2 regions of the Brevibacillus sp. NPDC003359 genome follow, and region 2 is predicted to be linked to the other one. Evidence: predicted binding sites of a transcription regulator. Region 2 holds the regulator's gene; the other holds the start of a gene.
What was found. Region 2 encodes CtsR, which represses protease genes until heat stress. Its sites were predicted from a motif close to ATGGTCAATAAAGGTCAAACA; they were not measured.
Positions count from the first base shown of each region.

Region 1: ACFYU8_RS12475 (ATP-dependent Clp protease ATP-binding subunit) is a predicted target of CtsR. The motif match lies at 2,006-2,026, and genes of this name have one in related genera.

Region 1 covers NZ_JBIAOR010000003.1:161,659-177,719, forward strand. Annotated here, with positions in the region: gene ACFYU8_RS12465 (TetR/AcrR family transcriptional regulator) at 149-745, shown strand; gene ACFYU8_RS12470 (MFS transporter) at 810-1,949, shown strand; gene ACFYU8_RS12475 (ATP-dependent Clp protease ATP-binding subunit) at 2,067-4,214, shown strand; gene ACFYU8_RS12480 (YqaA family protein) at 4,261-4,884, opposite strand; gene ACFYU8_RS12485 (hypothetical protein) at 4,910-5,203, opposite strand; gene ACFYU8_RS12490 (aminotransferase-like domain-containing protein) at 5,443-6,792, opposite strand; gene ACFYU8_RS12495 (DMT family transporter) at 6,929-7,879, shown strand; gene ACFYU8_RS12500 (ABC transporter ATP-binding protein) at 8,070-9,056, shown strand; gene ACFYU8_RS12505 (ABC transporter permease) at 9,101-9,904, shown strand; gene ACFYU8_RS12510 (ABC transporter permease) at 9,901-10,698, shown strand; gene ACFYU8_RS12515 (ABC transporter substrate-binding protein) at 10,760-11,815, shown strand; gene ACFYU8_RS12520 (spore germination protein) at 11,966-13,441, shown strand; gene ACFYU8_RS12525 (GerAB/ArcD/ProY family transporter) at 13,459-14,562, shown strand; gene ACFYU8_RS12530 (Ger(x)C family spore germination protein) at 14,559-15,662, shown strand; gene ACFYU8_RS12535 (alpha/beta fold hydrolase) at 15,732-16,061, shown strand, end outside.
Region 2 covers NZ_JBIAOR010000022.1:47,038-63,098, reverse strand. Annotated here, with positions in the region: gene ACFYU8_RS29110 (MGDG synthase family glycosyltransferase) at 1-774, shown strand, start outside; gene ACFYU8_RS29105 (HAD hydrolase-like protein) at 804-1,481, shown strand; gene ACFYU8_RS29100 (CtsR family transcriptional regulator) at 1,677-2,141, shown strand; gene mcsA (protein-arginine kinase activator protein McsA) at 2,158-2,676, shown strand; gene mcsB (protein-arginine kinase McsB) at 2,696-3,769, shown strand; gene ACFYU8_RS29085 (ATP-dependent Clp protease ATP-binding subunit) at 3,836-6,286, shown strand; gene radA (DNA repair protein RadA) at 6,392-7,759, shown strand; gene disA (DNA integrity scanning diadenylate cyclase DisA) at 7,768-8,844, shown strand; gene pssA (CDP-diacylglycerol--serine O-phosphatidyltransferase) at 8,958-9,686, shown strand; gene ACFYU8_RS29065 (nucleoside triphosphate pyrophosphohydrolase family protein) at 9,782-10,177, opposite strand; gene ACFYU8_RS29060 (PIN/TRAM domain-containing protein) at 10,466-11,554, shown strand; gene ispD (2-C-methyl-D-erythritol 4-phosphate cytidylyltransferase) at 11,579-12,265, shown strand; gene ispF (2-C-methyl-D-erythritol 2,4-cyclodiphosphate synthase) at 12,269-12,742, shown strand; gene gltX (glutamate--tRNA ligase) at 12,830-14,296, shown strand; T-box leader at 14,326-14,587, shown strand; gene cysE (serine O-acetyltransferase) at 14,809-15,525, shown strand; gene cysS (cysteine--tRNA ligase) at 15,506-16,061, shown strand, end outside.

The DNA of each region.
Region 1 (16,061 bases), on a different contig from region 2:
TCAATGATCAAGCCTATTTTGAAAGACGATTTTCAAAATAGGCTCTTTCTATATTTGTGGTTTACATTTGCAGACATTTCATTTATTGACCGTATGGTACAAAATGTGTATGATTTCCATAACAGTTGGAAACGAAAGGAGGATTCCGTTGAGCAAACGCGGCAGACCTCGTGATTTTGATTACACTTCCATCGTAGATGTGGCCATGAAAACGTTTTGGTCAAAAGGCTTCAATGGTTGTTCTACGCATGACTTATGCAGTGATACTGGACTAGGTAAAGGCAGCTTGTACAATACGTTTGGCAGTAAACAGGAGCTTTATCTAGCAGTGGTGGAACACTATCACGAAACTGGGATTCGTGAACAGCGGGCATTGTTAGAAAGTCCGGGTTCCGTGAAAGAACGGTTGCAAAATTTTTTAGTTTGGGCATTGGTGGAAGACTTTGAATCAACGAACCCAAAGGGGTGTTTGCTGATCAATGCGGGATTGGAACGGGCTAAAGACGATCCCAAGATTGAAGAAATAGTCTCCAGACATGTTGAACTTCTGAAGCAAACCATAGAGAAAGTGATGGAGGAAGGCTTGCGAACGGGTGAAATCTCCAAAAAACGATCTGCTGTGGATTTGGCAAGCCTATTTTTAAGCAGTTACTACGGCTTCCGTGTGTTGAATACATCCATACAAAATCGGTCATTGGCTGAACAAATCATGAACGGCACCATGGAATCTATCTTCGGCGCGTAATGCGCTATTTTTTTGCATAATTTTTGTACCAATCGTTACAAAAATGAGTAAGGAGTGTTTCCTCATGCCATCGATGATTTATTTGTTAGCGGTAGCGATTTTTGCGATGACGACCTCTGAATTTATGGTGGCAGGTATGATGAATGAGCTTGCCGATGATTTTGGCGTGTCGATTCCCTCCATCGGGTATTTCATTACGGCGTATGCAGGTGCAATGGTGATAGGAGGCCCGATACTAACAGCAACTCTCCTGCACATTCGCCGAAAACAAGCACTGCTCTCTTTGGTTGCCGTCTTCTTCCTTGGTCAGTCGTTAGGAGCCATGGCTTGGGATTACGAGTCGATGATGCTTGCGCGTATCATCACCGGTATTGCTTCATCCGCAGCATTTGGCGTCTCTGTCAGCATTTCAGCCAGCTTGGTACCTCCTCATTCAAGGGGAAAGGCAGCTTCGATTGTTCTTGCAGGCTTAATGGTTGCTACTGTCGTTGGACTTCCTCTGACCACCGTGATTGCCCAATCTTTTGGCTGGAGGGTGAGCTTTTGGGCTGTTGCCGTTCTCGTGTTGCTATCAGGAATCTTAATTCAAGGGTTGCTCCCTTCCTCTGCACAAAAAGACCAGGTAAACGTAAAAGAGGAGCTTGCCAGTTTTCAAAATCCGCACCTGTGGACCGCGTATGCAACGAGCATGTTGATCATTGGCGGTACGTTCGCTGCGTTTAGTTATTTTACTCCTATTCTTACGGCTGTATCGGCATTTTCGGATACGAGCATCCCATATTTGCTCGCCTTTTACGGTATCACGACCGTGATTGGAAATATCGTAATTGGCAGGCTGGCTGATCGTTTTGCCATGCGAATACTTGTAACGGGATTAAGCATACTCCTAGCGGCATTGGTTCTGTTTGCCGTAGGTGCCGAGAATAGATGGATGGCAGTACTGTCCATTGTTCTAATTGGGTTGACGGGTGTAGCGATGAATCCGGCCATGATTGCACGAGTCATGAATGCCGCAGGTAGTGGGACGATGGTAAACACTGTGCATACTTCCTTTATTACATTGGGTGTTGCCATTGGTTCTTCCTTAGGTGGAATCGGGATCAGCAGGGGATATGGGCTTGTATCACCGTTGTGGGTAGGTGCTTGCTTAGCTGTTTTAGGGTTACTTTCAATCGTTCCCTATCTGCAAAAGAGCAAAGTGTAAAAACCATACAATCCCTCTTGAAAGTCAAAGAAGGTCAAACTATAATAAAACCAGCGAAGGTCAGGAAAGGTCAAAGATCTTCTGGATTCCAAAACAACGCTTTTGGGGGGATTGAATATGCATTGTGAAATCTGCAAACAACGAGAAGCAACTGTGACTGTTCATATACGTGTACAAAATCAGCAACAAAAATACGATCTGTGCCAGGATTGCAAAACAAAGCTGACCAACAAAATGGGAGTGGGCATGGGCTTTAGTCCTTTCTCCTCCTTCTCTGGACTGGATGAGTTCCTGCAAGGCTTTGCCCAAGGCCGGGTGAATCTAGGCAAATCTTCCGGCCAACCGCAGCCACAAGCACCAGAGCGCGGTAGAGGCATCCTCGATGAGTTGGGCCGTAATCTAAATGATGCGGCGCGTGCCGGGCTGATTGACCCTGTGATTGGACGCGAACAGGAAATTGAGCGCGTTATTGAGATTTTGAACCGACGCAACAAGAACAATCCGGTTCTGATTGGGGAACCAGGGGTTGGGAAGACGGCGATTGCGGAGGGCCTCGCCCTGCGTATTACGGAAGGGCAAGTGCCGACCAAGCTGAAAAACAAACAGGTGTACATTTTAGATGTCGCTTCTCTGGTTGCAGGGACGGGAATTCGCGGACAGTTCGAGGAAAAAATGAAGCATGTGATTGCCGAGCTACAAAAACGCAAAAACGTCATCCTGTTCGTGGATGAGATTCATCTCTTGGTAGGTGCAGGCTCTGCGGAAGGATCAATGGATGCCGGAAACATTCTGAAGCCCGTACTGGCTCGCGGCGAGTTGCAGTTGATTGGGGCAACTACGTTAAAAGAGTATCGCGTCATTGAAAAAGACGCTGCTCTGGAGCGCCGCCTGCAGCCAGTAATGGTCAAAGAACCAACCGTAGACCAAGCCATTGAGATTTTAAAAGGCTTGCGCCCGAAATACGAAGCATTCCACCAAGTCGCTTACTCAGATGATGTCATTCGTGCCTGCGTGGAATACTCCCATCGTTACATTCAGGATCGCTTCTTGCCTGATAAGGCGATAGATCTCTTGGATGAAGTGGGCTCGCGCTTGAACCTGCGATCCTCCGCTGTAGATACGGCAGACTTGCATGAGCGGCTGGCGCAAATCAATCAGGAGAAAAAGGAAGCGACAGAGCAAGAGGCATATGAAAAGGCAGCTCGTTTGCGAGACGAAGAAGCGGGCATTTTGGAAAAGCTGGATCAGATTGAGGGCAAGAAGCAGCGCGTTCAGGTTGACGTCACAGACATCCAGGCATTGATCGAGCAAAAGACTGGGATTCCTGTTACGAAGCTGCAAAGTGATGAGCAGATGAAAATGAAAAACCTGGCCGCTCATTTGGAAGCAAAAGTCATTGGTCAATCGGAGGCGGTCACACAAGTAGCGAAGGCGATTCGCCGCAGTCGTGCAGGCCTGAAACCGAAAAACAGACCAATTGCATCCTTCCTGTTCGTCGGTCCGACTGGTGTCGGGAAAACGGAGCTGTCCAAAGCACTGGCAGAGGAGCTGTTTGGTACCCGTGATTCCATGATTCGTCTGGATATGAGCGAGTACATGGAGAAGCACTCGGTGTCCAAATTGATTGGCTCTCCTCCGGGTTACGTCGGTCACGAAGAAGCAGGTCAGCTGACAGAGCGTGTACGCCGCAACCCATACAGCATTATTTTGTTGGATGAGATCGAAAAAGCCCACCCGGACGTCATGCACATGTTCCTGCAAATTCTCGAGGATGGTCGTCTGACAGACAGTCAGGGCCGCACAGTGAATTTTAAGGAGACCGTCATTATTGCGACGAGCAATGCGGGTGTGAGCGAGCGTAAGATTTCTGTAGGCTTTGGAGCAAAAGCGCCTGAACCTGCCACCGTGCTGGACTCCCTCGGTGCGTACTTTAAGCCGGAGTTCTTGAACCGCTTCGACTCGATCATTTCCTTTGCTCATCTGGAAAAACAGGATTTGGTCAAAATCGTCGATCTGCTGCTGCAAGATGTCATGGGCAATCTGAAGGAACAAGGAATGGAGATCAGTGTGACAGATGCCACAAAAGAAAAGCTGGCTGAGTTGGGTTACAACCCTTCCTTCGGGGCGCGTCCATTGCGCCGCGTGATTCAGCAATACGTCGAGGATGGCATTGCGGATCTGGTAATGGAAGAGGACAATGTGACAGCGATGCTGCTTGATGTAGAAGATGATGTGATTCGTGTGAAAAAAGGATTAAAGTCGTAAAAAAAGAAACCCCAATGTGGGGTTTCTTCGCTTTTTATTATCGACTTTATTTATTCAATACTTTCTCATTGATGCCATTGCTGACGCCAGTACTTTCCATTTTCAGCTGGCGGCGCTTGGTGACGATTTTCTTCACCCATAACCCGACCAAGATGAGCGGTACCACGATGAGAAAGATATAGAGAGAAACGTTATGGACCATATTTTCCGCCACTTTGCCGTAAAAATAAAACAATAATCCGACTGCGTAAAATTTGACTGCCCGTCCAATTGCCGCATACCCAAGCAATTTCCACAACGGGAAGTTCAAGCAACCCGACATGATTGTAAATACTTTAAACGGAATCGGTGTAAACGAACCGATGAAGATCGCGACCTCGCCCTTCTTTTGAAACATCGCTGTGGCCGCATCAATCCATTCTTTCTTGAGGATTTTGTACAGAACGGATTTGCCTAGTACTTTCCCGATAAAATAACCGACGGGTGTCCCTAAGAGACAAGCGATGTAGCCTACCGTTGCAATCCACAATGCCTGTGAAGGATCAACGAGGCTGAGAGGCACTTGAAGAAAGAAGGCCGGGACGGGAAAGATGACTGCGTCGGCAAAAGAATGGATAAACATTCCCCAAATGCCGTATTCCATTAAGAAATCTAAAATGTTCTGAAACATCTATTTCTCCTTTGTCATTCTATCGTTAACTGCCAGTCATCCATTCAATCAAGTCGGAATGTATCAGGTCTGCTGGAGTGGTGAGCGCAGCGCATTTTGACACGAGCCGCACGTTGGCCTCTTCAAACACCGATGCGATAAATTGCGAACAAAAATAGGCGTTTTTGCGCTTTATCGGAATATTCAGCATCACGCCGAGTAAGCCCAACAAATTACATGTGTATAGATGCGATTCTACTTCAAACTGGCCGACTATGGAACGAATTTTTTTGAATTGGGATTCACTTACTGTAACAATGATATACCGCAATCGTTGCATTTTGAAACAATTTACCCTGTATCTCTTCTTTTACAAAACCTCCAATGAATGGATTGCGCGTGTGGGTAAATCATGTTCCTGTATCTGGTAATACGATGTAGATCGTCCTCGGGTTACTCAACAATCATTCACATCCGCCTGGGTTTTTGGATCCACTCAATAAGTTCTATTATCGAGATTTATTGGTTGTCCAAAAACGCACCCTCGCCGGATTTTATCTACGACTTTAGGCGGATAGGTTAGCGGTGCATGCGGCGTAGTACATCTATCAGCACATGAATCCCTTGCTCAATCACTGCTTCCTTAGCATAGGATACATTCAGCTTCAAAATATTTTCTTGCCGAAAGCCCTCCAAGTAATTTTTGTCGGTAGCATCCACGAGGATCGAGCGTTTTTTTAGCTGGCTGATAACGGCAGGGAGCGAGATGGAATCTTTCAAAACAATGTGAGTATGAATCCCCGGATACGCAAGGGGGTGAAAGGTAAACAGTCTGTTTTCATTCTCCGCAAAATAGTTCAAGGACGCCATCAAGAGGTTGGATCGCTGGCGATAGGAACTGCGTATTTTTTGCTTATGACGCTCGAACATCCCGCTTTTTAAGTATATCTCCAACGCTGCCTGAGATAGCATGGAGCTGTCGATATCCGAAAGTCTTTTGTGCTGATTGAAGGAATCCTTTAGTGCGTCAGGTAAAACGGCTACACCCAAACGCAGTCCAGGAAAAATAATTTTGGAATAGCTTTTCAAATAAATGGTGCGAGAGAAGCGATCATAGGCAAAGAGGGGATCGGCTTTGCTGTCATGCTCAAGGTCTGCCATGTAATCGTCTTCTACGATATAGACGTCGTACTGTTGGGCAAGCTCCACAATGCGCTGCTTGTCCCCTCGGCTGTACGTTGTACCGAGAGGGCTGTGATAGCGAGGCATCGTATAGAAAAACTTGATCTCTCCCGTTCGAAAAATCACTTCCAGCTCTTCTAAATCGATTCCCTGGGCAGTTCGTCTGATCCCGACAACGGGATGCTTGCGTACTTGCAAATTTTCAATGAAAAGGTGGTAGCTAGGCTGCTCAATTAGAATCGTTTCTTTGCCATTTGGAAAAGGAAGACTACACAGCAAGGATAGAGCTTGTTGGACACCGGAGGTAATGAAAATAGTACTCGGGTCGGTAAAAACCTGATGATTCCCAAGGTGCTTAGCGATGACCGCGATGAGCGACGGCAAGCCTTGGGTGGTTCCGTATATGAAAAGATCGTTCTTGTAAGTTTCAATCGCTTTATTGATGCAGTGTTGAAAGTCGACATAAGGAAAGAGGTCAGGATCGGGAGCAGAGGTCGCAAAATCGATCATCGATGTATCTGCAGCTTGTATCTTCCTTTGTTTTTTCACGACGTAGTAGCCGCTTCGGTCGACCGAGTAGATGAGGTGACGTTTTTCTAGTTCGTCTAAGGTGCGGATAACGGTGCTCTTGCTGCATTGGTAACGAGAGGCGAGCTCCCGAATGGAGGGAAGGCGGTCTCCGTCTCGATAAGAGAGGCTTTCAATCAACGCTTCGAGTTCATTTTGAAGTTGCAAATATTTGTGCATCCGGCAACATTCCCTTTTCACCGATTTTGTATCGGTACAGTTACTCCTTTTTTGCATTGTAGCACGATTGGTCCGCCATTACTATTAACCTAAGACGGCCGTCTGTAAAAAGTCCCCAGTAGGAGAGATACATACGATGAAAGACCAACAGAAAGCAATTCTCGCGGCATTACTGAATGCAGGGATTACTGGCTTGTCGTTTTTGTTTCTGAAAATGGCACTCGCTGTAACCAATCCGGTCGATACGTTGGCACACCGTTTCACCGTAGCATTTATCGCTGCATCCATCCCGCTCGTGTTTGGGTGGATCAAGCTGTCCATCAAACCAAAAGACATGCTCACGATTATACCGCTCGCCATGCTGTATCCCATTCTGTTCTTTACCCTTCAGGCGTTTGGACTGGTGCATACTACTTCGTCTGAAGCGGGGATTATTCAAGCAACCGTTCCGATTTTTACCATGATCATGGCGGCATTCTTTTTGGGGGAGTCTTCTACATGGCTGCAAAAGCTGTCCACGCTTTTATCCGTAGGAGGTGTCGTCTACATTTTTGTGATGAAGGGGCTGGGTGTAAGCTCAGGCTCAGGGAGCAGTATCGGGACTATTCTCATCCTGTTATCCGCGTTTTCTTTGGCGGGGTATAGTGTTCTGGCGAGGAAAATGACAAAGTCCTTTCATTATATAGACATGACATATATGGTGGCGTTGCTCGGATTTTTGTTTTTTAACGGTTGGTCAGTTATTCGCCACAGTACAGAGGGGACCCTATCGACGTATTTTGCTCCTTTCGCCAGCTCGGCGTTTATCATCTCGATTGTATTTTTGGGGATACTGTCCTCGCTCATGACGTCTTTTATGACCAACTTTGCCTTGTCCAAGATGGAAGCATCCAAACTCAGCGTGTTTAACAATTTGTCTACACTGGTTACCATCGTGGCAGGCGTCCTCTTTTTGCAAGAAAAGCTGGCTTACTACCATCTCATTGGCGCGGTGATGATTATTCTCGGGGTGATTGGGACGAATTTCCTAGGAGCAAAATCGAAGAATCAGAATCGCAAGCCCCAACCGAAATCCACGTCTGTGTAAGAAAATAAATAAGGATACGCAACAGAGCGAATGTTTATTCATCGGCTCTGTTTGTTTTTGTGGAGGAATCGCTCATCCTTGCTGGTCGCAAAAAAATCATTCCAGACTTGGTGAAACTGTTTACAAATCGTATCATACACGATATAGTTACCTAGATTGTGAGTATAATGACATATGGTGAGATGACGGAATGAAAAAAATTATACATCTGGATTCGATTGAAAAGAGATTTGCAGATACTGTCGTCGTCCCCTCTTTTTCTCTCTCCATTGAAGAAGGGGAGTTTTTGACGTTACTCGGCCCCAGTGGCTGTGGGAAAACGACACTGCTTCGAATGATTGCTGGCTTTGAGCAGCCAACGACTGGGGAAATTTTCCTAGACGAAAAACCACTCAGCCATGTGCCGCCGTATCAGCGGGATATGAACATGGTGTTCCAGCAATATGCTTTGTTTCCACACATGACAGTGGAGCAAAACATCCTGTTTGGTTTGAAAATGAAAAAAGTGAACGCAGCTGAACAACAAAAGCGTTTGGAGGAAGTACTTCAGTACGTCCAACTGACAGAACTGCGGAAGCGCACGCCAAAGCAACTGTCTGGCGGACAACAGCAACGCGTAGCAATCGCACGGGCGATTATTAACAACCCACGCGTTCTGCTTCTGGATGAGCCTCTAGGTGCTTTGGACTATCAATTGCGAAAAAGCTTGCAGCTCGAACTGAAAAACTTGCAGAAAAACTTAGGGATCACGTTCATTTACGTCACCCATGACCAGGAAGAAGCGATGGCGATGTCTGATCGAATTGCGGTCATGAACAAGGGACGCATTGAACAGATTGCTTCTCCAGCAGAGATTTACAACTCCCCGCAAACCTTGTTTGTGGCTACCTTTATTGGGGAAAACAACATTTTCCGGGAAAACGGAACGAATGCAGCGGTACGTCCGGAAAAGATCAAGTTGTACCCGGTTGATTCCGACAAGGACAAGCATAAGAAGCTGGGCACCATTGCTGACGCAGTGTTCCTCGGCAATTTGCGCAAGGTATTTATTCGCCTCGAGGGGCAGGATATGACCGTAATGGCACACCAGTACGCAGGTGATGGTCTGGACTGGCAGGTGGGAGATCAAGTGGCCATTGGCTGGGCACAGACGGACGAGGTGATTCTTCCTTGTTAAACAAGAAGCCGGTAAAACTGCTCGCGCTTCCCGCCCTTTTGTGGATGGGTGCGCTTTTCGTCCTGCCTATGCTTATGATCGCCATTTTGTCTTTCCTCAAAAGAGGCACGTACGGGCAAGTTGTCTATGAGTTTACGCTGAACAATTACATCCGTATTTTCGATCCGCTGTATGGCCAAATTTTTTGGGACACGCTGGTCGTAGCGGTTTTAACTACCGTATTTTCGATCTTGTGCGGCTATCCGTTAGCGTATTACATTTCACGACTGGAAAAATCGTCTCAGCAAATATGGCTTTTGCTCGTGATGATTCCGTTCTGGATCAACTTTTTGGTCCGTTCCTATGCGTGGGTAATCATCTTGCGTTCGCAAGGCGTAATCAATACGTTTCTGCAATCGCTGGGGATTATTTCGGAACCGCTACCGCTTCTGTACAATTCGGGTTCTGTGCTGCTCGGGATGGTGTACACACTCATGCCTTTCATGGTGTTGCCGATTTATGTATCGCTGGAGCAGATGGATCGTCGTAAGCTGGAAGCAGCGTATGATTTGGGCGCAACACCTTGGAAAGCTTTTTGGCACGTGACTCTGCCGATGACCAAGACAGGTGTCGTCACTGGGTCGATCCTCGTATTTGTTTCTTCCATCGGGATGTTCGTCGTTCCGGATGTCATGGGAGGAGCGAAATCGGCTCTGATTGGAAACGTCATTCAAAATCAATTCTTGTCTGCACGTGACTGGCCGTTCGGTTCTGCCTTGTCTATCGTGCTGATGCTATTATCCATGTTGTTGATTCTTCTTTATTTCCGCGCTACCAAAGCGAGTGAGACAAAGGAGGGATCAGCATGAAAACATTACGTCGAAACGCATTATCTGGATACTCGTGGCTGATGCTGGTCTTTTTGTATCTGCCAATTTTGATCCTTGTCCTTTATTCGTTCAATGATTCACGGATCAATGCTACGTGGACTGGTTTTACGTGGAAGTGGTACGTTTCTTTGTTTGAAAACAGGCAGGTCATGCAAGCGCTGATGAACAGCCTCACGATTGGCGTTATTAGCAGTGTGATTGCAACGGTTTTGGGTACGGCTGCTGCACTGGCGGTCAAGCACTATTCCCTGCGTTGGAGCAACATCTTCAATGGGCTAATGTACTTGCCGATCGTCATCCCCGAGATCATGATGGGGTTGGCTTTGCTCGTATTGTTCAGTCAGGTGCATATGGAGCTGGGGAAAGTGACCCTAATTCTGGCGCACGTTACGTTTAGCATGCCATATGTGATGGTCATTATCTCTGGACGTTTGGCTGATATGGGCAAAGATTTGGAAGAAGCGTCTCAAGATTTGGGAGCAACTCCATGGGAGACATTGCGCTATGTGACGTTGCCTCTGATCATGCCAGGGATTATCGCAGGCTTCTTGATGTCGTTTACCCTGTCGCTTGACGATTTCATTATTTCGTTCTTTGTAGCTGGTCCGAATTCGACCACATTGCCGCTCTACATTTATGGTTTGGTAAAACGAGGCGTCTCGCCAGAAGTGAACGCACTCTCGACACTTTTGATCGTGAGTACGGTGTTGTTGGTTGTGGTAGCAGAGATATTCCGCCGCAAAGACTCGAAAAATAATCAATCCATCTTTTAGATCCATCTTGGTGTTTTCATAAAAGCAATCCCATAACTGATTTGGAGGTTGAGAGGAAAAAATGAAACGTTTCAAGTCCTTGATGATCGGCGCTTTGACCGCCGTACTCGCGGTGACCGCTGTAGGGTGCTCATCGTCATCTGAGCAAGAGCAACAGGTATTGAATATTTATAGTTGGGCAGACAACTTCGACCCAGACGTCATCAAAGATTTTGAGCAAAAATTCAACGTCAAGGTTAACTATGATGTATACGGCAGCAACGAAGAAATGCTGGCAAAAGTTCAAGCAGGTGCATCCGGCTACGATCTGATTCAACCTTCCGACTACATGGTAGGCACTATGATTCAACTGGGCCTCCTGGAAGAGTTGAACAAAGCCAACATCCCGAATATGGGCAATATCGTGTCTACGTTCAAGACACCTCCTTATGACAAAGAAAACAAGTATTCACTCGTATATACATGGGGAATTACCGGTATCGCTTACAACAAGAAATATGTAAAAGAAACCCCGACAAGCTGGAACGATCTGTGGAATGAAGCTTACAAGGGCCGTGTCATCATGCTGAACGACCCGCGTGAGGTTATGGGAATGGCACTGATCAAGAATGGCTTCTCCAATAGCACGACGAACAAAGAGGAACTGGAAAAGTCCTTTGCTGATTTGAAAAAGGTAGTACCGAATGTTGTTGCCTTTGATACAGACAACATCAAGCAAAAGATGATTGCTGAGGAAGCGTGGATTGGAACGGTTTGGTCCGGTGACGCTGCTTTCATTCACGCACAAAATCCAGATGTGGAGTACGTCATTCCAAAAGAGGGCGCAACGATCTGGGCAGATACGCTGGCAATTCCAAAAGGCGCTAAGAACAAGGAAGTGGCTGAGAAGTTCATCAACTACTTGATGGACCCAGAGGTTAGTGTGAAAAACTACGAGTCCATTGGCTACAGCAACCCGAACGAAAAAGCATACCCGCTGCACAGTGAAGAATACCGTTCCAACAAAATGGTCTTCTTGGATACAGCAGACATTGCCCGTGCGGAGTGGTTGGTTGATGTAGGAGAAACTTTGCAGCAATACGACCGCTACTGGACTGAGATGAAGAGCGGTAGATAAATAGTGGTGAACGAACCGAGATGGAGTATTTCCGTCTCGGTTTTTTTGTGTTTATTTTGTCTGGGAGCTTACTCTTCGGCTTGAAAGGGGAATAGAGAGAGGGCATTGGTAAAATAATAAGGGGACACCATATATTGGGGTACACATAAGATGACAACCAACATGATTTCTGAATCCATTAGCGAGACGCGAGAAAGATTATGGGATCACATGCGAAATCCGCGATTGGTGTTTCGTAACCTTTCTTGTGGAACCAATAGCTTGTTGCTAGCCTACCTCCCCTATCTAGTTGATACGGTCATTCTCCAGCAGGTGTTGCTTCCCTATTTCGAAAGGTTACCTGACGAAAAGATCGTTCCTGATACGATTTTGGGAAATGTTCCTGTTGGTCATGTCACCCAAACCACGGATTACAGACAAATCAGCGATTATCTCGTGAGGGGATGGATTTACCTTCAAATAGAAGGAACGGCGTGCGGGATTCTTCTCTACGTAGCAAGAATACCGAGTCGTTCTTTGGGAGAGGCTCAGGTCGAAACCCAAATTTTCGGTCCCCAGGTTTCTTTTACGGAAGCCTTGGAAACCAACTTAGGGGTTCTACAGGGATATCTGTCGACTGATTTGCTTACCAACGTATCCATTACGATTGGGAAACGTAGCATGACGAATGTGGAAATATGTTACATGGAGGAACTGGCTGCTCCTGAAAATGTTCAAACCGTCATTCAGCGTATAAGCGATCTAGATATAGACGGCGTGATTGACAGCGGAAAATTGGTTCAACTGATTGATGACAATACGTTCTCTATTTTTCCGCAGCTAATCCTAACAGAACGACCTGATCATGTAAGTGAAGCCCTGCTGGAAGGAAAGGTTGTTGTGTTTGTGGAGGGGAGCCCGTTTGCTATCGTCGGTCCCAGTTCCTTCGTTGACTTTTTCAAGTCCAATGAAGATCTCTATGTCCGGTGGCAAATGGCTTCCTTCATCCGATTGTTACGTTTCTCGGCCCTTTTTGTCTCTTTGTTTTTTACAGCTACTTATGTGGCTGCACTTACGTTTCATTATGAAATGATTCCATCTGCTCTCCTTGTATCGCTAGTAAAGTCTCGTTCCAAGGTGCCTTTTCCCCCATTGTTTGAAGCTTTGCTGCTTGAGATGATTATTGAATTCTTGCGGGAGGCTGGAGCAAGACTTCCTTTCAAAGTTGGGCAAACGATTGGGATCGTAGGCGGTATCGTAATTGGACAGGCAGCCGTTGCAGCGGGTTTTACCAGTAACATTTTGATCATGATTGTGGCACTCAGTGCATTAGCTTCGTTTACTTTTCCTTCCTACATGATGAGTACGGCAGTACGCATCCTCCGCTTTCCGATTATCCTGTTAGCTGGAATTTGGGGAGGTTTTGGTATTATGCTTGGCGCGTCTTTTCTATTGATACACATCCTACGTCAATCAAGTCTGGGACGTCCGTTTTTTCTACCCTTCTTTCCTTTTCGCTTGCAGGATTTTAAAAACAGTCTGATCCGGTTTCCTTTTTACTCTCTCGGCAAGCGTCCGGTTATGACACGTTCTCCTGACGATACCCGTGCGCCAGATGAAGTCGGGAAAAAGAGACCAGTTCAGTAGTTAGGTGTTGAATGTGAATGTCACTGTCCACTTTTCGTCGGAATAGCCATATGGCTATCAGCGTATCGCTTGCGCTATTTATGGTTCATGGCAATCAGGTTGGAATCGGCATAGCGGGCGTACAGCGGTTTATTTATGATAGGGTGCAACAAGATGCTTGGATTGCGGTCATAATAGCAGGCATTATGACCCATATAGCAGCGTGGTTCATGCTAAAAATTTTAGCGAAATTCAAAGACATGGATTTGTATGACATTCATCAAAGTGTATTTGGAAAATGGCCGGCTCGCATTCTCAATTTCATCTTTATCGTATATATCATGGGTTCTGCCTTAACGATCTTGAGAGGGTACATCGAGATCATTCAGTCATGGATGTTTCCAGAAGTGCCTTCCTGGATATTAAATGCCTCCTTGCTTTGCCTGACCATTTATGGAGTGACGGGTGGCATTCGGGTGTTGGCTGGCATTAGCTTTTTTTCTGTTGGATTGACGATTTGGCAGCTGCTGCTCATGGTTTATCCCATGCAATACGCCGATTTTCATTTATTGCAGCCAGTATTTCATCATGATATTGGACAGTTGTTGGACGGTGCGAAGAAGATGTCTTTTTCCACTATCGGATTTGAGATTATTTTGTTCATCTATCCTTTTGTGAAGGAAAAGGCAATACTACCGCGGTATGTACATGGTGGGTTGTTTATGACTACCTGCTTGTATGTAGTCGTCATGTTGGTTACACTCTTGTACTTTCAAGGCGAACAGCTTCAGCATCTTATCTGGGCAACGTTCATGATGATGAAAATTGTAGAGTTTCCGTTTTTGGAGCGTTTTGAGTTTGTGTCCATTTCACTGTGGATGCTCGTCATGCTGGATAATTTGCTGATGGACTTGTGGATAGCCATGCGGGGGGTTCACCATGTTAGTGGGGTCAAGGAAAGAATGGCCCTTTTCGGGATTGTTGGTGTCATGTTTTTTGCTAGCAACTTTTTGGAAACACGCCAGTCGATTAATCTCATCACGGATATTTTCGGTGGAGTAGGTTTCTATATCATTTTTATTTATCCGATCGTGCTTTATATAGTGATTCGGCTGTTTCGGAAGGGAGCGGTCCGGACATGAAAAGGTTACTGTTGCTTGTTCACTACTTATTAGTGATCGTGTTGTTGAACGGTTGTGGGGAGCAACACGTATTAGAAAAATTGGGACTGGCGGTTGCAGTGGGGTACGATCTTAGTAAGGACGGAAAGCTTTTAGGTACCACGGTATTTTATCAAATTGACCCGGAGGCACGTGAGTTGGTCACTGTGATTTCGGGCACAGCGCATACAAGCAAAGGACTTACCGTTGCACAGAACAGGGAGTCGTCCAAAAAAATCGTAGGCGGACAAGTTCGCGTCGTGGTCTATCACGATGAGCTAGCGCGTAAAGGGATCCTTTCTCTTGTGGAAAACTTAACGCGTGATGCCTCCATTGGAAGCAATGTCTATTTAACTGTAGCCAAAGGACGAGCTTATGATATTTTGACACATCGCTATCCTGAGAACAGCAACATTGGAATTTACCTGTATCAAGCCATACGACAGAACGTCGATAGTGAGAATATGATCTCCTCGAAACTGCATGAGTTCATGAAAGATTTCTATGCAATCGGGAAAGATCCCGTGATGCCTTATATCGAAAGAGTAAAGAATGAATTGCATATTAATCAAATTGGTCTGTTTCGAGATCAACGACTGGTGGCAGAGATTACAACAAGGGAGGGATTTTTCCTCAAGATATTACGTGAGCGCTACAATAAGGGAGAATTGGAAATAAACATTGCCCTCGATAAAAAGCGTCTTTTTACTGTAATTGAACATATCTCAAGCAAAAAGCAAATGAAAGTGCTGGATTTGGAGAAACCAAGATTTTCTGTGAAAGTGAATATGACAGCGCAGATTCAGGAAATGGCTGAAAAAATTGATTTATCAAAGCCTGAGCAGTTGAAAAAGGTACAAAAAGCAATCGAACTGGCAGTGAAAAAAGAGACGGAACAATTACTGGAAAAGTTAAGAAAACACGATGTAGACCCGGTAGGATTTGGAGAAATCTACAATATAGCCAGTCAAAAGAGCGGGAAAAAGAAATTGAGTAGAGATGAATGTCGGGAAATCATGAAAAGGGCGAAATATGAGGTGGATATCGAGATCAAGATTTTACGTACAGGCGTCATTGGGTAATCGGAACAAAAATAAATAGACACGCAACGATCCGGGGTGAGATAGTGAGTGTGAGGCGAGCCGCTCCTATTGATCCACGGTTTCAATCTGGATACAAGACTATGGAATGCACAGATGCAAGAATTTGCAAAGTCGTATAAGGTTGTTCGTTTTGACATCCGCGGGTTTGGTAAAACGCTTGCGACTGAGATTCCTTTTACCTTGTATGACGATGTGAAAGCAGTACTGCAAGGGCTTGGTATCGAAAAAGCGCATGTGGCGGGACTTTCATTTGGGGGGATGGTCGCGCAGGAATTCGCACTTGCTTATCCGCAGATGGTGAGCAGCTTGATTCTTGTCTCATCCGGCTTGTTTGGTCACCCAAGAAGTGAACAAAGGTTGCACGATGTGGAACGGTTC
Region 2 (16,061 bases):
GTACTGAAAGGGAGAAATGATTGGAAGGAACCAATCTATACGATCATTACCGACTATACAATCCATCCTTCTTGGATTAATCACCATATCAATTATTACTTCATCGGCCATGAACAACTGTATTATCTGTTAGACGTTTATCGACAGGATCATCAAAAATTCATTCCGATGGGCATTCCCATCATGAAAAAATTCAGCTTGCCATTAGAACACGATTTGATTCGGCAAAAGCTTGGCCTCGCTCCTGGACAAAAGAGCATTATTCTGTCAGGGGGCGGATTGGGTCTCGGCTCGATGGAAAAGGTATTAGATGGGCTAGAAGAGATTAACCTTCCTCTGAAAACCTTTGTGTTAACAGGGACAAACGACAAGCTGTACAAAAAAGTTATAAATCGTACGTATCGCCATGAGGTCGTACCGCTAAAATTCATCAATAACTTCCACGAATACTTGGAAACGGCTGATTTAATTGTCACCAAATCAGGCGGGCTCACATCAGCTGAGGTAATGAGTAAACGAGTACCCATGATTATTTACAACCCTCTGCCTGGACAGGAAGAGAGGAACAGCCACTTTTTGCTCAATAATGGATGTGCTGTACACGCGAATCTGTCTGAGCAGTTGATTTACTTTATCGATGAACTATTGCATAGCCCGTCAAAGGTGGATTATATGCGTAGAATGGGACAAAAAATCTCGAAGCCAGATGCAGCACAACGAATTACCGAGTTTATCATGGATGATATGAAGATGTTGCCTGGAGAATTAGAATAGCTGCCTAGCCAGACAAAACGGAGGAACCTATGACTGTACCATTCGCCATACTATTTGATATGGATGGCACGTTACTGCAAACAGAAAAACTGTCGACCCCGGCATTTATTCGAACGTTTGATCAGCTTCGTCAAAAAGGGCTATGGCAAGGGGAGACCCCTGACGAAGGTGAACTGATCAATGTACTGGGAATGACGATCGAGCAGATCTGGGACAAATTGTTGCCGGGCGCGAGTGAGGAAGCAATTCGCTCAGCAGACGCCTTCTTGCTAGACAATGAAATCCAGTTACTCAAAGAAAGAGTGACTGACCTATATCCGGATGTAAAATCAACCTTGGAAAAGCTGCGTGAAAAAGGATTTGCTTTGTTTGTAGCAAGCAATGGGCAGGAAGAGTACATCGATGCCATTTGTCAGGAATACGAGTTAAAGCCGCTGATGACCGACCTGTACTCCGCTGGCCGTTTCCGTACGCATTCCAAAAATGACCTGGTTGCAAAATTGTTGTCTGATTACAAAATCGGGCAGGCCGTCATGGTAGGAGATCGTCACTCCGACGTGGAAGCAGGCAAGATAAACGGCTTATTTACCATTGGATGCGACTTTGGTTTTGCCAAACCAGGCGAGCTTGATGGTGCAGATGTCATCATCACCAGCTTCTCTCAGCTACTGAATCATGTGCCAGCAATCGACACCAATACACAATAACAAACATAAACCATTCCTCAGGGAGTGGTTTTTTTGTTGATCATGTCCAAGTTTCAAGCGACCTTCTTTTGCCCACACTAGAATGTGTAAGGGACACTTGCGGGCACGCACTAAACCCATTATAATTAACGTCAAAGATAGTCAAAGTCAATAGGTAACCATAGAAAACAACACAGAGGAATAGGAGGCGATGACTTGCGTAACATCTCGGACATCATTGAACATCACTTAAAAAGCATCATTACAAACAGTCCCAATGGATCGATCGAGATTCAGCGTAGTGAGCTTGCCGACCATTTTCAATGTGTGCCGTCTCAGATCAATTACGTCATCAATACGCGCTTTACCGTTCAAAAAGGATACAGTGTAGAGAGTAAGCGCGGGGGCGGCGGGTATATTCGCATACGCAAGGTGCAGATTGTAAGCAAAGCACGCTTGCAGGAATTGCTAACAGAAGAACTGATTGGTGAGAGCATCACTCAGAGCGTGGGAAATGCGATCGTAGAAAGACTATTGGAGGAAGGATTAGTCAACATCAGGGAAGCCACCTTGATGAAAATCGCTACCTCGCGAAACGTATTAACGCTAGAAGCTGAATTGCGGGATCGTTTGCGGGCAAATATTTTAAAGCAGATGATCGCAGCAATCCTGTTGAAGTAAAAGGAGGTATGATGGAATGAACTGTGAGGAATGCGGAAAACGACCGGCGACACTTCATTTGACGAAAATCGTCAATGGCGAAAAAACCGAATACCATATTTGCGAGCAGTGTGCTCATGAAAAAGGGGACGTCTTTACCGGCTTTCACAACTTCAGCATCAACAATCTCCTGTCAGGACTTTTAAAATTTGATCCCATGCAAAAGAATGGACGCGAAACGGCATCTAATAAGCCGCTTCAATGCGAAACATGTGGACTCACATATGCTCAATTCAGTAAAAGCGGCCGATTTGGCTGTAGTGATTGCTACACTTTTTTGGGTGATCGACTGGACCCACTTTTCCGCCGGATTCATGGAAACACACAGCATAGTGGAAAAGTACCAGAGCGAACCGGTGGCAAATTGAAGATCCGCAAAGAGCTGGAGCAACTAAAGCAAGCGTTGCAAAGTCATGTCGCCAGTGAAGAGTTCGAGAAGGCAGCAGAAATGCGTGATCGAATTCGAGCATTGGAACAAAAAATGGCCCAATCGTAGCAAGGGAGGTTAGCTGGTTATGTCCCAGAAGCAGTTTATGCAAAACCCGTGGAGCAATTGGATGAAAGGAGAAGGTCCTGATTCCGACATTGTCATTAGTACACGGCTGCGTATCGCCCGTAACCTACGCCAGCACCCTTTTCCGTTATTGGCAACGGACTCGCAGGGCGAGGAAGTCGTCAGAAAGGTAACAGAAGTAAGCGATTCGGAAGCCATGCGCAAAAAGCTTAAGCTTCAGGTCATCCATATGGACCAAATAAACCCGTTAGAAAAACGCGTGCTCGTAGAAAAGCATCTGATTAGCCCTCATCTGGCAGAGGAATCTCGCAAAGGTGCCGTATTGCTTCGTGAAGATGAGTCCGTCAGCATTATGGTTAATGAAGAAGACCATATTCGAATACAGGTACTATTACCCGGGTTTCGTTTGAACGAGGCATGGGAATTAGGTACGAAGATAGACGACATATTTGAGAAAAACTTGAATTATGCGTTCGACGAAACAAGAGGTTATCTTACAAGCTGCCCAACTAATGTGGGGACGGGAATTCGTGCATCTGTGATGTTGCACTTGCCCGCTCTGGTGATGACGCAGCAGATCAGCAGAATTTTACAGGCAATTAATCAAGTTGGTCTAGTTGTTAGAGGAATTTATGGAGAGGGCAGCGAAGCTCTAGGGAATCTTTTTCAGTTATCTAATCAGGTCACGCTGGGGTTGTCTGAGTCGGATATCCTTTCCAATCTCTACGGTGTAGCCAGACAGATTATTGAGCAAGAACGTGTGGCACGTACTTATTTGCTGGAGCATACCCGGGTTTCTTTGGAGGATCGGATTTTTCGGTCGTATGGTATCCTGATGTACGCCCGCACGGTAGAGTCCAAGGAAGCGGCTCAACGCCTGTCTGATGTACGTCTGGGGATTGATCTAGGGATCATTCCAAATGTATCTCCGCTGGTCTTAAACGAGCTGTTGGTCACGACACAGCCAGGTTTTTTACAACACCACGCTGGACAAAAGCTCACTCCGGACCAACGAGATGAAAGAAGGGCAAGGCTAATCCGAGAACGTCTGCGCGTAGTCGAATCACAAGAGTAATCGTAATGGTATCACGCAATTGTTAACCATATAGAGAAAAAACACGGTTATACGGAGGTGTACGATATGATGTTTGGACGTTTTACAGAACGAGCACAAAAAGTACTGGCGCTTGCCCTGGAAGAGGCGGTTCGTCTCGGACACAAAGATATTGGGACAGAGCATGTGCTGCTGGGACTTATTCGAGAAGGCGAAGGGATTGCGGCGAAGGCACTGCAATCACTTGGGCTTGGCCTCGATAAAATCCAGAGTGAAGTGGAGTCGTTAATCGGGCGAGGAACAGAGCAGTCCGGTAGTAATTACACACCAAACTATACACCTCGCGCCAAAAAGGTTATTGAACTATCGATGGACGAAGCCCGCAAGCTGGGTCATACCTATGTGGGGACTGAACATATTTTGCTTGGCTTGATCCGTGAAGGAGAAGGCATTGCTGCGAGAATCATGAACAATCTGGGCGTTAGCCTGAACAAGGCACGTCAGCAGGTGCTCCAGCTTCTTGGTAGCTCGGAAATGATGGCATCTCATCAACCGTCTGGAGGGAATCCAGCGGCGAATACGCCGACATTGGACGGTTTGGCTCGGGATCTGACTGCGATCGCTCGTGATGGCGGGCTGGACCCGGTCATCGGTCGTCAAAAAGAAATCGAACGTGTGATCCAAGTACTTAGCAGACGCACCAAGAACAACCCTGTTTTAATCGGGGAGCCTGGCGTAGGGAAAACAGCTATCGCAGAAGGTCTTGCTCAAAAAATCGTGAACAACGAAATTCCGGAGACGCTTCGTGATAAGCGCGTCATGACACTCGATATGGGAACCGTTGTTGCGGGAACCAAGTATCGGGGTGAGTTCGAAGATCGTTTGAAAAAAATCATGGACGAAATTCGCCAAGCAGGAAACATCATCCTGTTTATTGATGAGCTGCACACCTTGATTGGTGCAGGCGGAGCAGAAGGCGCAATTGATGCCTCCAACATTTTGAAGCCTGCTCTGGCACGTGGCGAGCTACAGTGCGTAGGTGCCACTACGCTGGATGAATATCGCAAGTACATCGAAAAAGACGCGGCACTAGAGCGTCGTTTCCAACCGATTCGGGTTGATGAACCGACAGCGGAAGATGCCATTCGTATCCTGCATGGCCTTCGTGATCGTTACGAAGCCCACCATCGAGTCAAAATTACCGATGAAGCAATTGAGCAGGCAGTAAAACTGTCTGACCGCTATATTACGGAGCGCTTCCTGCCTGACAAGGCCATCGACTTGGTCGATGAGGCGGCTTCCAAAGTTCGCTTGCAATCCTTTACAGTTCCGCCAAACCTCAAAGAGTTGGAGGCACGTCTGGAAGAGGTGCGCAAGGAAAAAGATGCTGCAGTGCAATCTCAAGAATTCGAGGAAGCAGCAGCACTTCGTGATCAGGAGCAAAAACTGCGCGAAGAACTGGATAAAACGAAAAAAGACTGGAAAGAGCGCCAAGGCCAGCTGAACATGGAGGTTACGCCAGAAGACATCGCGCAAGTAGTGGCGAGTTGGACGGGTATTCCAGTGTTGAAGTTGAAGGAAGAGGAAACAGAGCGCTTGCTGAAGATGGAAGAGATTTTGCACGATCGTGTCATTGGTCAGGATGAAGCAGTCAAATCCATCTCGCGTGCAATCCGCCGTGCCCGTGCTGGTCTTAAAGACCCAAAACGCCCGATCGGCTCGTTTATCTTCCTGGGACCTACTGGTGTGGGTAAAACCGAATTGGCTCGTGCCGTGGCAGAGACGCTTTTCGGCGACGAGGATGCAATGATTCGTGTAGATATGTCCGAGTACATGGAGAAGCATTCCACCGCTCGTCTGGTAGGGGCCCCTCCTGGCTACGTGGGCTTTGACGAAGGCGGTCAGCTGACCGAAAAAGTGCGTCGCAAGCCTTACTCTGTCATTTTGCTGGACGAAATCGAGAAAGCCCACCCAGACGTATTTAACATCTTGCTACAAGTGCTGGATGATGGTCGTCTGACAGACTCCAAGGGCCGTACCGTTGATTTCCGCAATACGGTTGTCATCATGACTTCCAATGTCGGAGCCAACATGATCAAGAAAAATACGACGCTCGGCTTCACGACCAACGATTCGGAAAGAAAGTATCAGGATATGAAGGACAAAGTCATGGATGAGCTGAAAAAGAGCTTCCGTCCTGAGTTCTTGAACCGTATCGACGAAGTCATTGTGTTCCACTCTTTGGAGCAAGAGCACATCGAACAAATCGTATCTCTCATGACAGACGATCTGCGTAAACGTTTGAAAGAGCAAGACATTGATTTCCAATTGACCGAGGAAGCCAAGAAAGTATTGGCAAAAGAAGGCTTTGATCCTGCCTATGGGGCGCGTCCTCTGCGTCGTGCTATCCAGCGCCACATCGAGGATAATTTGTCCGAGGAATTGCTCAAGGGCACGATCAGTAAAGGCGATACCGTCAATATCGAGGCTGAAGAAGGCAAGCTGGTTGTCAAGCGCCTTGAAAAAACGAAATCGTAAGCTGGTTGAAACGTAATAGAATGCCTCCTGATTCGGGAGGTATTCTTTTTTTGGGTGCGTAATTATGATAAAAGTAGAGAAAGAAATCGAAGTGAGGGTGCGATAATGTCAAAGTATAAAACGAAATACGCGTGTCAAGAATGTGGCTATGAATCGCCAAAATGGATGGGAAAATGCCCGGGGTGTAGCAGCTGGAACACCTTGGTAGAGGAAGTGACGGTAAAAAATGCACATCGTCACGAGGGGATGAGCGGCGGCCAGCGCCAATCTGCAATTCCATTGACCCAGGTTGCCAGTGAAGAAGAGCCGCGCATGGATACGACGATCGGAGAATTGAATCGTGTTCTCGGTGGAGGACTTATTCCGGGTTCACTTATTTTGGTCGGGGGTGACCCCGGAATCGGAAAATCGACATTGCTTTTGCAGACATCTTTTGCCTTAGCTCATCAAGGGGCAAAGGTTCTCTATGTATCTGGAGAGGAGTCGGCAAAACAAATCAAAATTCGCGCGGATCGACTCCATTTGCAAACGCCGCCGATGTTTGTATTGGCAGAAAATGATTTGGATTTGATCGAACAGCATATTAATCAAGTAGACCCGGATGTACTCATTATTGACTCGATCCAGACAGTGTTTCACCCGACGATCCAATCAGCTGCGGGAAGTGTCGCACAAGTGCGGGAGGCGACAGCCCAATTGATGCGGATTGCAAAAGGGAAAGGAATTGGCACCTTCATTGTCGGTCACGTAACCAAAGAAGGCTCCATCGCTGGTCCGCGTATGCTTGAGCACATGGTGGATGCTGTTCTCTATTTTGAAGGGGAGCGACACAATACGTTTCGAATTTTGCGCGCCGTCAAAAACCGTTTTGGTTCGACAAACGAAATCGGTATTTTCGAGATGAAAGATCGCGGTTTGGAGGAAGTGGCGAATCCATCCGAGATATTTTTGGCAGAGCGTCCATTTGGTGTTGCGGGTTCGACAGTCGTAGCCAGTATGGAGGGCACACGTCCCGTTTTGGTTGAGCTGCAAGCTCTTGTTGCCCCGACTAGCTTTGTAACCCCACGGAGAACGGCAACAGGGGTCGATCATCAGCGTGTGGCGATGATCATGGCAGTGCTGGAAAAGCGCATGGGCATGATGCTGCAAAATCAGGATGCTTATGTAAACGTAGCAGGTGGGGTTAGATTAGATGAGCCAGCGGTTGATTTGGCCATTGCCATAAGCATTGCAAGCAGTTTCCGTGACCATGCTACCAATCCGCATGATGTCGTTATCGGAGAAATTGGCTTGACTGGTGAGGTGCGCGGTGTCTCCCGGATTGAGCAACGAGTACGAGAAGCACATAAGTTAGGCTTTAAGCGTGTCATCATACCGGAGAAAAACATCCGTGGTCTGGATGCGCCAGCAGATATTCAAGTAATTGGTGTGAGCAATATCGCCGATGCGTTGAACGAGGTGATAAGGAGGTAGGAGTGGGCATGCAGGGGAACATCAAAAGAACTCCGCAATTCGGTGATGTGCTTCGTCTCGTCGCACCCGGCACACAGCTTCGTGAAGGGTTAGAAAATGTTTTACGGGCCAAAACCGGGGGCTTGATCGTCATTGGATGCGGTCCGGAGATGAAGTCGATTGTCGATGGCGGTTTTTCCATCAATTGTGAGTTTTCTCCTGCCCATTTGTATGAATTAGCGAAGATGGATGGGGCGATTATAGTAAGTGAAGACGCAAAACGTATCCTGTACGCGAATACGCAAATCTTCCCACCCTCCTCAATCCCCACGAGCGAGACGGGGACACGGCATCGTACAGCGCAACGGACGGCCATGCAAACGAATCATTTGGTCATTGCGATCTCTCAGCGTCGCAATGTGATCACGCTGTACCAGGGGAATTTCCGGTATGTCTTAAGCGAAATCAGCGTCATTTTGGCCAAAGCGAATCAGGCTGTATCTACCCTTGAGAAATACAAGGCCGTGATGGAGCAAACTTTGACGAATCTCGGTGCGTTAGAATTCGAGGAGCTCGTTACTTTACACGAGGTTGCCTCGGTTTTGCAACGGATTGAGATGGTGTTACGTATTAAGACAGAGGTCTCCAAGTACATATGTGAGCTAGGGGTAGAAGGAAGGCTCGTCAGTATGCAATTGGAGGAACTGGTTTCAAACATTGAGGAAGAGGCCCATATGCTTATTCGGGACTACTCCCGAGATCCATCCTATTCACCTAATCTTGTGCTCCGGGACATGAAAAAATTGAACTCGGAGGAAATGCTCGAGCTCCCTTCTTTTTTGCGAACGCTGGGGTATTCCTCCCATGCTAGTATGCTGGATGAATCTGTTTCCCCTAGAGGTTATCGGATCCTGTATAAGATCCGGCGTCTGCCCGTCACGATCATCTCGAATCTGGTAGAGCATTTTCATCATTTGCCGCGAATCATGATGGCAACGATTCAGGAATTAGACGAAGTTGAAGGCATTGGTGAGGTTCGCGCGAGAGCAATTAAAGAGGGGCTGAAACGGATTCAAGAACAAGTGTTCATTGACAGACACATTTAAAGTAGAATAGGATAAAGGCATTATTTGTATTCAACATTTGCCTAAGGACTTGCATAAAAACAAGGTCGACAGGATAACCTGCTCCTTACGCAAAAGAAATCAGGAGGTAGTCTATGTTCGTGAAATCGTTACCGAACATACTAACCGTAAGCAACTTGTTTCTGGGAGTTTTAGCAATTATTCTTGCGTTTCGAGGCGATCAATACGTCGAATATGCAGCGATCACAGTGATCATTGGTATGCTGGCAGACGGGCTGGATGGACGTGTAGCTCGTATGCTGAATGCCCAAAGCGAATTCGGGAAGGAATTGGATTCCCTTTCTGACGTTATTACCTTTGGGATTGCGCCAGCGTTCATCATGTATGTTGTCGTCTTGCAACACTTTGATTTGCTTGGGATTCTCATTACAGCCATTTTTCCGATCTGTGGTGCGCTGCGTTTGGCGCGTTTTAACGTACAGGCCGGGGTTCCGGGGTATTTTATCGGTTTGCCGATTACGGCAGCGGGAGGCGTATTGGCTACACTCGCACTCTATCACCAAGTGTTCACTCCGGTATTGCTTGCCGTAAGTATGTTGCTGCTTGCCTTTTTGATGGTATCAAAGGTCAAGTATCCTAACTTTAAAAAAGTGGGGATTCCCAAATCCGCTTACTGGATCACACCGATTATCATCGCGATTGTGGTTGTTGTAGCGATTAAGTATCCGCAACAATTTCCAAAAATTGTATTTTTACCACTCGCTTTTTACGCACTGTACGGAATAAAAAAAAACGTTGACTTTCTCGTCAAAAAATTACGTAAGCGTAAAAACAAAGAGGAAGAATCAGTCCCGTTTGAATAGTTACGGCATAAAAAAACCCACACTTCAATGTGTGGGTTTTTCTTTTTTGTATGCAACTTTTTATAGGGTTCATTCGTAATACGAGTAACGGATTTTTAAGACAGATTGAAGACACCCAAAGTATTCAGTCGGTTGGATTCTTTCTGAAGCACATCTTCTAGCTTAATGTCAGTAATATTGCACAAGGCAGTGAGGTAAAAAAGGTTTTTGCCAAGCTCAGCAGTAACTACGTCGCGACAATGCTCGCACAGTGGGCCGTTAAAGTGGGTGTCCAATTGGGACTTGTTGTCCTCCAGATTCTTGTTGGAATCGTATGTCTGTTTTTTGGCAACCACTTCGACACAGCCGCATTCGGTGATGGCTTTTGTCAGTGAACGGTTAATGCGGGATGCCGTTTCCTGAACTTTGGACATGACGTCCAGTACGCTACGATGTCTGATCAAAAGCTCGGATACTTGCGTTTGAAAGTCGTCTATGTTTCGATTGTCCATCCTGGTTCACCTCTGCTTTAGGCTGTTGGTATCGTCATAATTTTCTCTCATTGCGATACTGACATTATAAGAAGGGAGTCAGCTCCCTGTCAATTTATCATCGAAGGAAACGAGTGTTCCCGGGTTGACGAGAAAATGACAACTATGTTAAAATTTTTGGCTATTTGACATGGCAAAATCTTTTTTGCTATAGTGAGGGAAAGTAAAATGAAGCATTGTAATGATTTGGAAAAAAATAGGGTTTTACTCTTAAGGTTCTGTCTATAATTAGTAAAAGGAGGTGAAGGCATGTTACGCCGAGTAGGAAAATTCATTTTTGTTTTGATTGGTGGCGGATTGGGGTTTCGATTTGGTGACGAACTGTTCTCGTTGCTTGATCCACTGTTAAACTTTGGTGTAGTAGCCGGATCGCAATATATTGGAGCTGTACTGGGTGCCATCTTGTTTTTCTTTTTAGCGAATTGGGTTGTGGATTATGTTCTGCGCATCGTTCGATGGGGTGAAGAGACGCTCGTCAAAATGCCGGTTGTCGATGTGATGTTCGGAGCGATGGGGTTGATTAGTGGTCTTATTATTGCATTCTTATTATTCCTGCCCATCAGTAAAATTCCGATTGAATTTGTAGGAGATCTTTTGCCGTTAATTGTTTCCGGGTTGCTTGGTTATTTGGGCTTCCAGGTAGGGTTTCGCAAGCGGGACGAGATTATGTCGGTATTTTCGATTGGACGTAAGGATAAGAAAAAGGAAAGCGCAACAACTGCAGCTACCTTGGAAAATAAAATTCTCGATACCAGCGTCATCATTGACGGACGCATCGCAGATATTTGCCGTACCGGCTTTCTAGAAGGTGTACTGGTCATTCCGGGATTTGTGTTAGAGGAGCTACAGCATATCGCTGATTCCTCCGATGTACTGAAAAGAAACCGCGGTCGTCGCGGTCTGGATATCTTGAACAAGATTCAAAAAGAAATGAAGGTAAAGGTTCAGATTTGGGAAGGCGATTTTGAAGAAGTATCCGAGGTGGACAGCAAGCTGATCAAGCTTGCCAAACTCATTAGCGGAAAGGTCGTAACCAACGACTTCAACCTGAACAAGGTATGTGAGCTGCAAGGTGTTGGGGTCTTGAACATCAATGATTTGGCGAATGCAGTCAAGCCTGTTGTTTTACCTGGGGAAGAAATGAACGTTCAAGTAATCAAGGATGGGAAAGAGCACGGTCAGGGTGTCGCTTATCTGGACGATGGCACGATGATTGTCGTAGAGGGCGGACGAGAATACATCGGAAACGACGTCGATGTTCTCGTAACGAGCGTGCTGCAAACTTCAGCAGGACGAATGATCTTCGCCAAACCAAAGTTGCTGGAACGAGCGTTGTAGAAAAGACAGGAGAGGGATGAATCAGTGGGTACGGGTGTCGTGATCGTTGCAGCCGGTTCGGGTAAACGAATGGGTGGACAACGAAACAAGTTGTGGTTACCGCTTGCGGGCGAGCCGATCTTGGCTCATACGGTACGTCTTTTTACTACTCATCCCGACATTGATGGAGTCGTGCTGGTGGTGAGTGAAGCAGACCACGCAGAAGTAATGGCCTGGCTCTCGGATGAAAAGCTGGAGGCTGTGGTGACGCTGGGTGGAGCGGAGCGACAAGACAGTGTGAGAAACGGCCTGGCTTCACTACCCGCAGATTGCGATTACGTACTGGTTCACGATGCTGCTCGTCCTTTCGTCACTCGCAAACAGATCAGTGACATGATCAAACAGGTGCAACAAGATCAGGCAACAATCATGGCAGTACCTGTCAAAGATACGATAAAAGTGGTGGGGGCAACTGGACTTGTAGAGTCAACCCCGGCACGGGAAAGCTTGTGGGCGGTTCAAACCCCACAAGCTTTTCGTATGTCTTTATTGCGAGAGGCACATCAGGCAGCAGAGGCAGCGGGGAAGTTAGGCACGGATGATGCGATGCTGGTTGAGTGGCTGGGTCATCCAGTAGCGATTATGGACGGAAGCTATGAGAACATTAAGATTACTACGCCAGACGATCTGTGGTTTGGTGAAGAGATATTGCGGAAACGAAAGGGAGAGTAGCTCATGCGTATTGGTCAAGGTTTTGACGTGCATCAATTAGTGGAGGGGCGTCCATGCATTATCGGAGGCGTCACCATCCCGTATGAAAAAGGCTTGCTGGGGCATTCCGACGCGGATGTTCTCCTCCATGCGGTTAGTGACGCGATTCTTGGAGCGATTGGCGAAGGGGATATTGGCCGTCATTTCCCAGATACAGATCCCGCTTTTAAAGATGCAGACAGTGTAAAGCTGCTGGAGCATGTATGGAAGTTGGTTCGGGAGCGCGGCTACCGTTTAGGAAACGTGGATGCAACGATCATTGCCCAAGCACCGAAGATGGCGCCGTACATCCCGCAAATGTGTGAAGTCATTGCGCGCGTACTGGAAGTAGACGACCTGTCGCAAGTGAATGTGAAGGCGACGACTTCGGAGAAACTCGGTTTTACAGGCAGAGGAGAAGGAATCGCTGCACAGGCAGTATGCTTGCTTGTCAAGTAGAAGGGCAAGGTGTAACATAAAGCCTTAGATACGTTTTTACTTAGGTCAAGGTTATAGCCTTTTACATTCATAAGGATGGTGCTACCAATGGCGAAAGAAATTCGCACTCGTTATGCGCCGAGTCCTACGGGGCATTTACACATCGGCGGTGCGCGAACAGCGCTCTTCAATTATCTTTTTGCAAAACATCACGGTGGTTCATTCATTGTTCGGATTGAAGATACGGACCAAACGCGCAATAAGGAAAATGCGGACGAAGAGCAGATGAAAAACCTGAAATGGCTTGGCGTAACATGGGAGGAAGGTACGGACATTGGTGGACCGTATGGACCGTACCGTCAAACAGAGCGTCTGGACATTTATCGGAAATATATCGATCAACTGCTGGCAGAAGGCAAAGCATACTACTGCTACGCGACAAAAGAAGAGCTGGATGCAGAGCGTGAAGAACAGCTCGCGCGTGGAGAAACACCACGCATTTTGGAAAAGCATCGCCATGTAACGGACGAGCAGCGTGCTCAGTACGAAGCAGAAGGGCGAGTGCCGTCCATTCACTTCCTCGTTCAGGATGATCGCGAGTATGTTGTGAACGACCTGATTCGTGGCCAGGTAACCTTCAACTCCAATGAGATGGGCGATTTCGTTATTTGCCGTCCGGATGGAATTCCTACATACAACTTCGCCGTTGTAGTGGACGACTATTTGATGAAAATTAGCCACGTCATTCGTGGTGAAGAGCATCTGTCCAACACGCCTCGTCAATTGATGATTTATGAAGCGTTTGGGTGGGAAGTGCCTGACTTTGCTCACTTGGCTTTGATCCTCAACCAAGACGGCAAAAAGATGTCCAAGCGCGACGAGAGCATTCTTCAGTTCATTGAGCAGTACCGTGACCTCGGCTTCTTGCCAGAAGCAATCGTGAACTTCCTTGTTCTTTTGGGATGGTCTCCAGGTGGCGAAGAAGAGATTTTCTTAATCGAAGATTTGATCAAGCTGTTCTCGATGGACCGCGTGAACAAGTCGCCAGCGGTGTTTGATGCAACGAAGATGAACTGGATGAACAACTTCTATTTGAAGCGCCAACCGCTGGATATGATTTCAGACATGTGTATCCCACATCTGCAAAAAGCTGGCTTCATCGAAGAGAATTTGTCTGCTGAAAAGCGCGAATGGGTTCGCAGTATCGTTGGCCTGTACCAAGAGCAGATGTCTTACTGTGCGCAAATCGTTCCGTTGGCAGCTCTTTTCTTCCTCGACGAAGTGGTGTACGATGAAGAAGCAACTCTGGTGCTAAAAGAACCGCATTTGCCGGAAGTACTTGCTTCCTTTGTGAAACACCTTTCTGCCCAGGATGCATATAATGTGGATGTTATTAAAGCGGTACTCAAAGACGTGCAAAAGGATACGGGTCACAAAGGCAAGGCGTTGTTCATGCCGGTTCGTGTAGGAGCAACTGGCCAGGCGCATGGGCGTGATTTGGCTGAGACGTTGTATCTGCTCGGACGCGACAAGGTGATTGCACGTGCAGAGCAAGTAATTGCAAACGGTCAGTAGGCGATTGTCTGCTGCATGATTTTATACAAAGGAATGCGACGATCAGGAGAAGTACAACAGTTAGCACATCTACAGAGAGGATGGATAGGTGAGAGCCATCTGATGTGCCCTGTATGGAAATGCCCCTGTGAGCAATGAGCCGAACCTATCTTTTTGAAAAGATATCAGTAGGCGACATCGGCTTCCCGCCGTTATCGGGATATGAGCGAGATTTGTTCATGACTGTTGTGAGTTCGAGTGACAGTGATGACGATCTAAGCAGAGTGGAACCACGGTAAAACCGTCTCTGTCCCTTCGTATTTGAGGGGATAGGGACGTTTTTTATTTTTTTGAAAAGGTAGTTCAAAAAGTCGTCTTTTGATCACGATGTAGTCCTGGAAGCGTATTCGACTTCGAAAGTAGCGTTCACCTTTGAAGTCCGGTGCTCATGTAGGTCTCCTACACTCCGCTCCTCCTTCTTCAGGTTCTCGCTACTTTCTCGATGCTGAAAAGACAACTTTTTGAACCCTGATATTGAGGTTGAACGTGAGCAGGTAAAATCAGGCAGGAGGTGCCACCCAAAAATGTTAGCACAGATGAGAGATGACATTCATGCTGTTTTTGAACGAGACCCGGCTGCGCGTAGTACGCTGGAAGTCGTCATGACCTATTCCGGTTTGCACGCGATATGGGGGCACCGGATTGCCCACAGGCTCTGGAAGGCCGAACTGTGTACACTCGCCCGAATTGTCTCTCAACTATCCCGCTTTTTCACGGGAATTGAGATTCACCCGGGCGCAACAATTGGCCGCGGCTTGTTCATTGACCATGGCATGGGTGTTGTGATCGGAGAGACGTGCGAAATCGGAGACAATGTAACGATTTATCAAGGGGTTACACTCGGGGGAACAGGTAAGGAAAAAGGAAAGCGTCACCCTACGATCGGCAATGATGTCATTATTGCTACGGGAGCAAAGGTGTTGGGCTCCTTCAAAATTGGCGATAATTCAAAGATAGGGGCTAGTGCCGTTGTCTTGCAGGAGGTACCGCCTAACTCGACCGTAGTAGGAATCAAGGGACGCATCGTCATCCAGGATGGCAAGCGCGTCAAAAATGATTTGGACCATGTAAACATGCCAGACCCGGTAGCGGATACGATTCGTATGATGCAAAAGGAAATTGAACAATTACGCAAAGAATTGGAGCTTTTGAGGGAGGATAAAAAGAACGATGGGCATTCAGCTGACTAACACGATGACGCGGCGAAAGGAACCGTTTCACACATTGGAGCCAGGAAAGGTAAAAATGTACGTGTGCGGCCCGACCGTGTATAACTACATCCACATTGGAAATGCGCGCCCTGCCATTGTATTTGATACACTTCGCCGTTACTTGAAATATCGTGGCTATGAAGTGACATTCGTGCAAAATATTACGGATGTAGATGACAAACTGATTCGTGTGGCGAATCAGGAAGGTGTCACTGTCAAAGAAGTGGCTGATCGATACACGGATGCGTACAATGCGGATCTGAAATCACTGAACGTACTGCCACCTGATATTCAACCACGAGTGATGCAGACGATTCCGGAGATTATTGAATTCGTGCAAGGACTGATTGAAAAAGGCTTTGCCTACGAGAGTGAGGGTGACGTCTATTTCCGCACGGGACGTTTTCAGGAATACGGAAAGCTTTCACATCAACCGTTGGATGATTTGCAGGCAGGTGCTCGTGTAGAAATCAACGAGAAAAAGGAACATCCCCTGGACTTTGTACTTTGGAAAG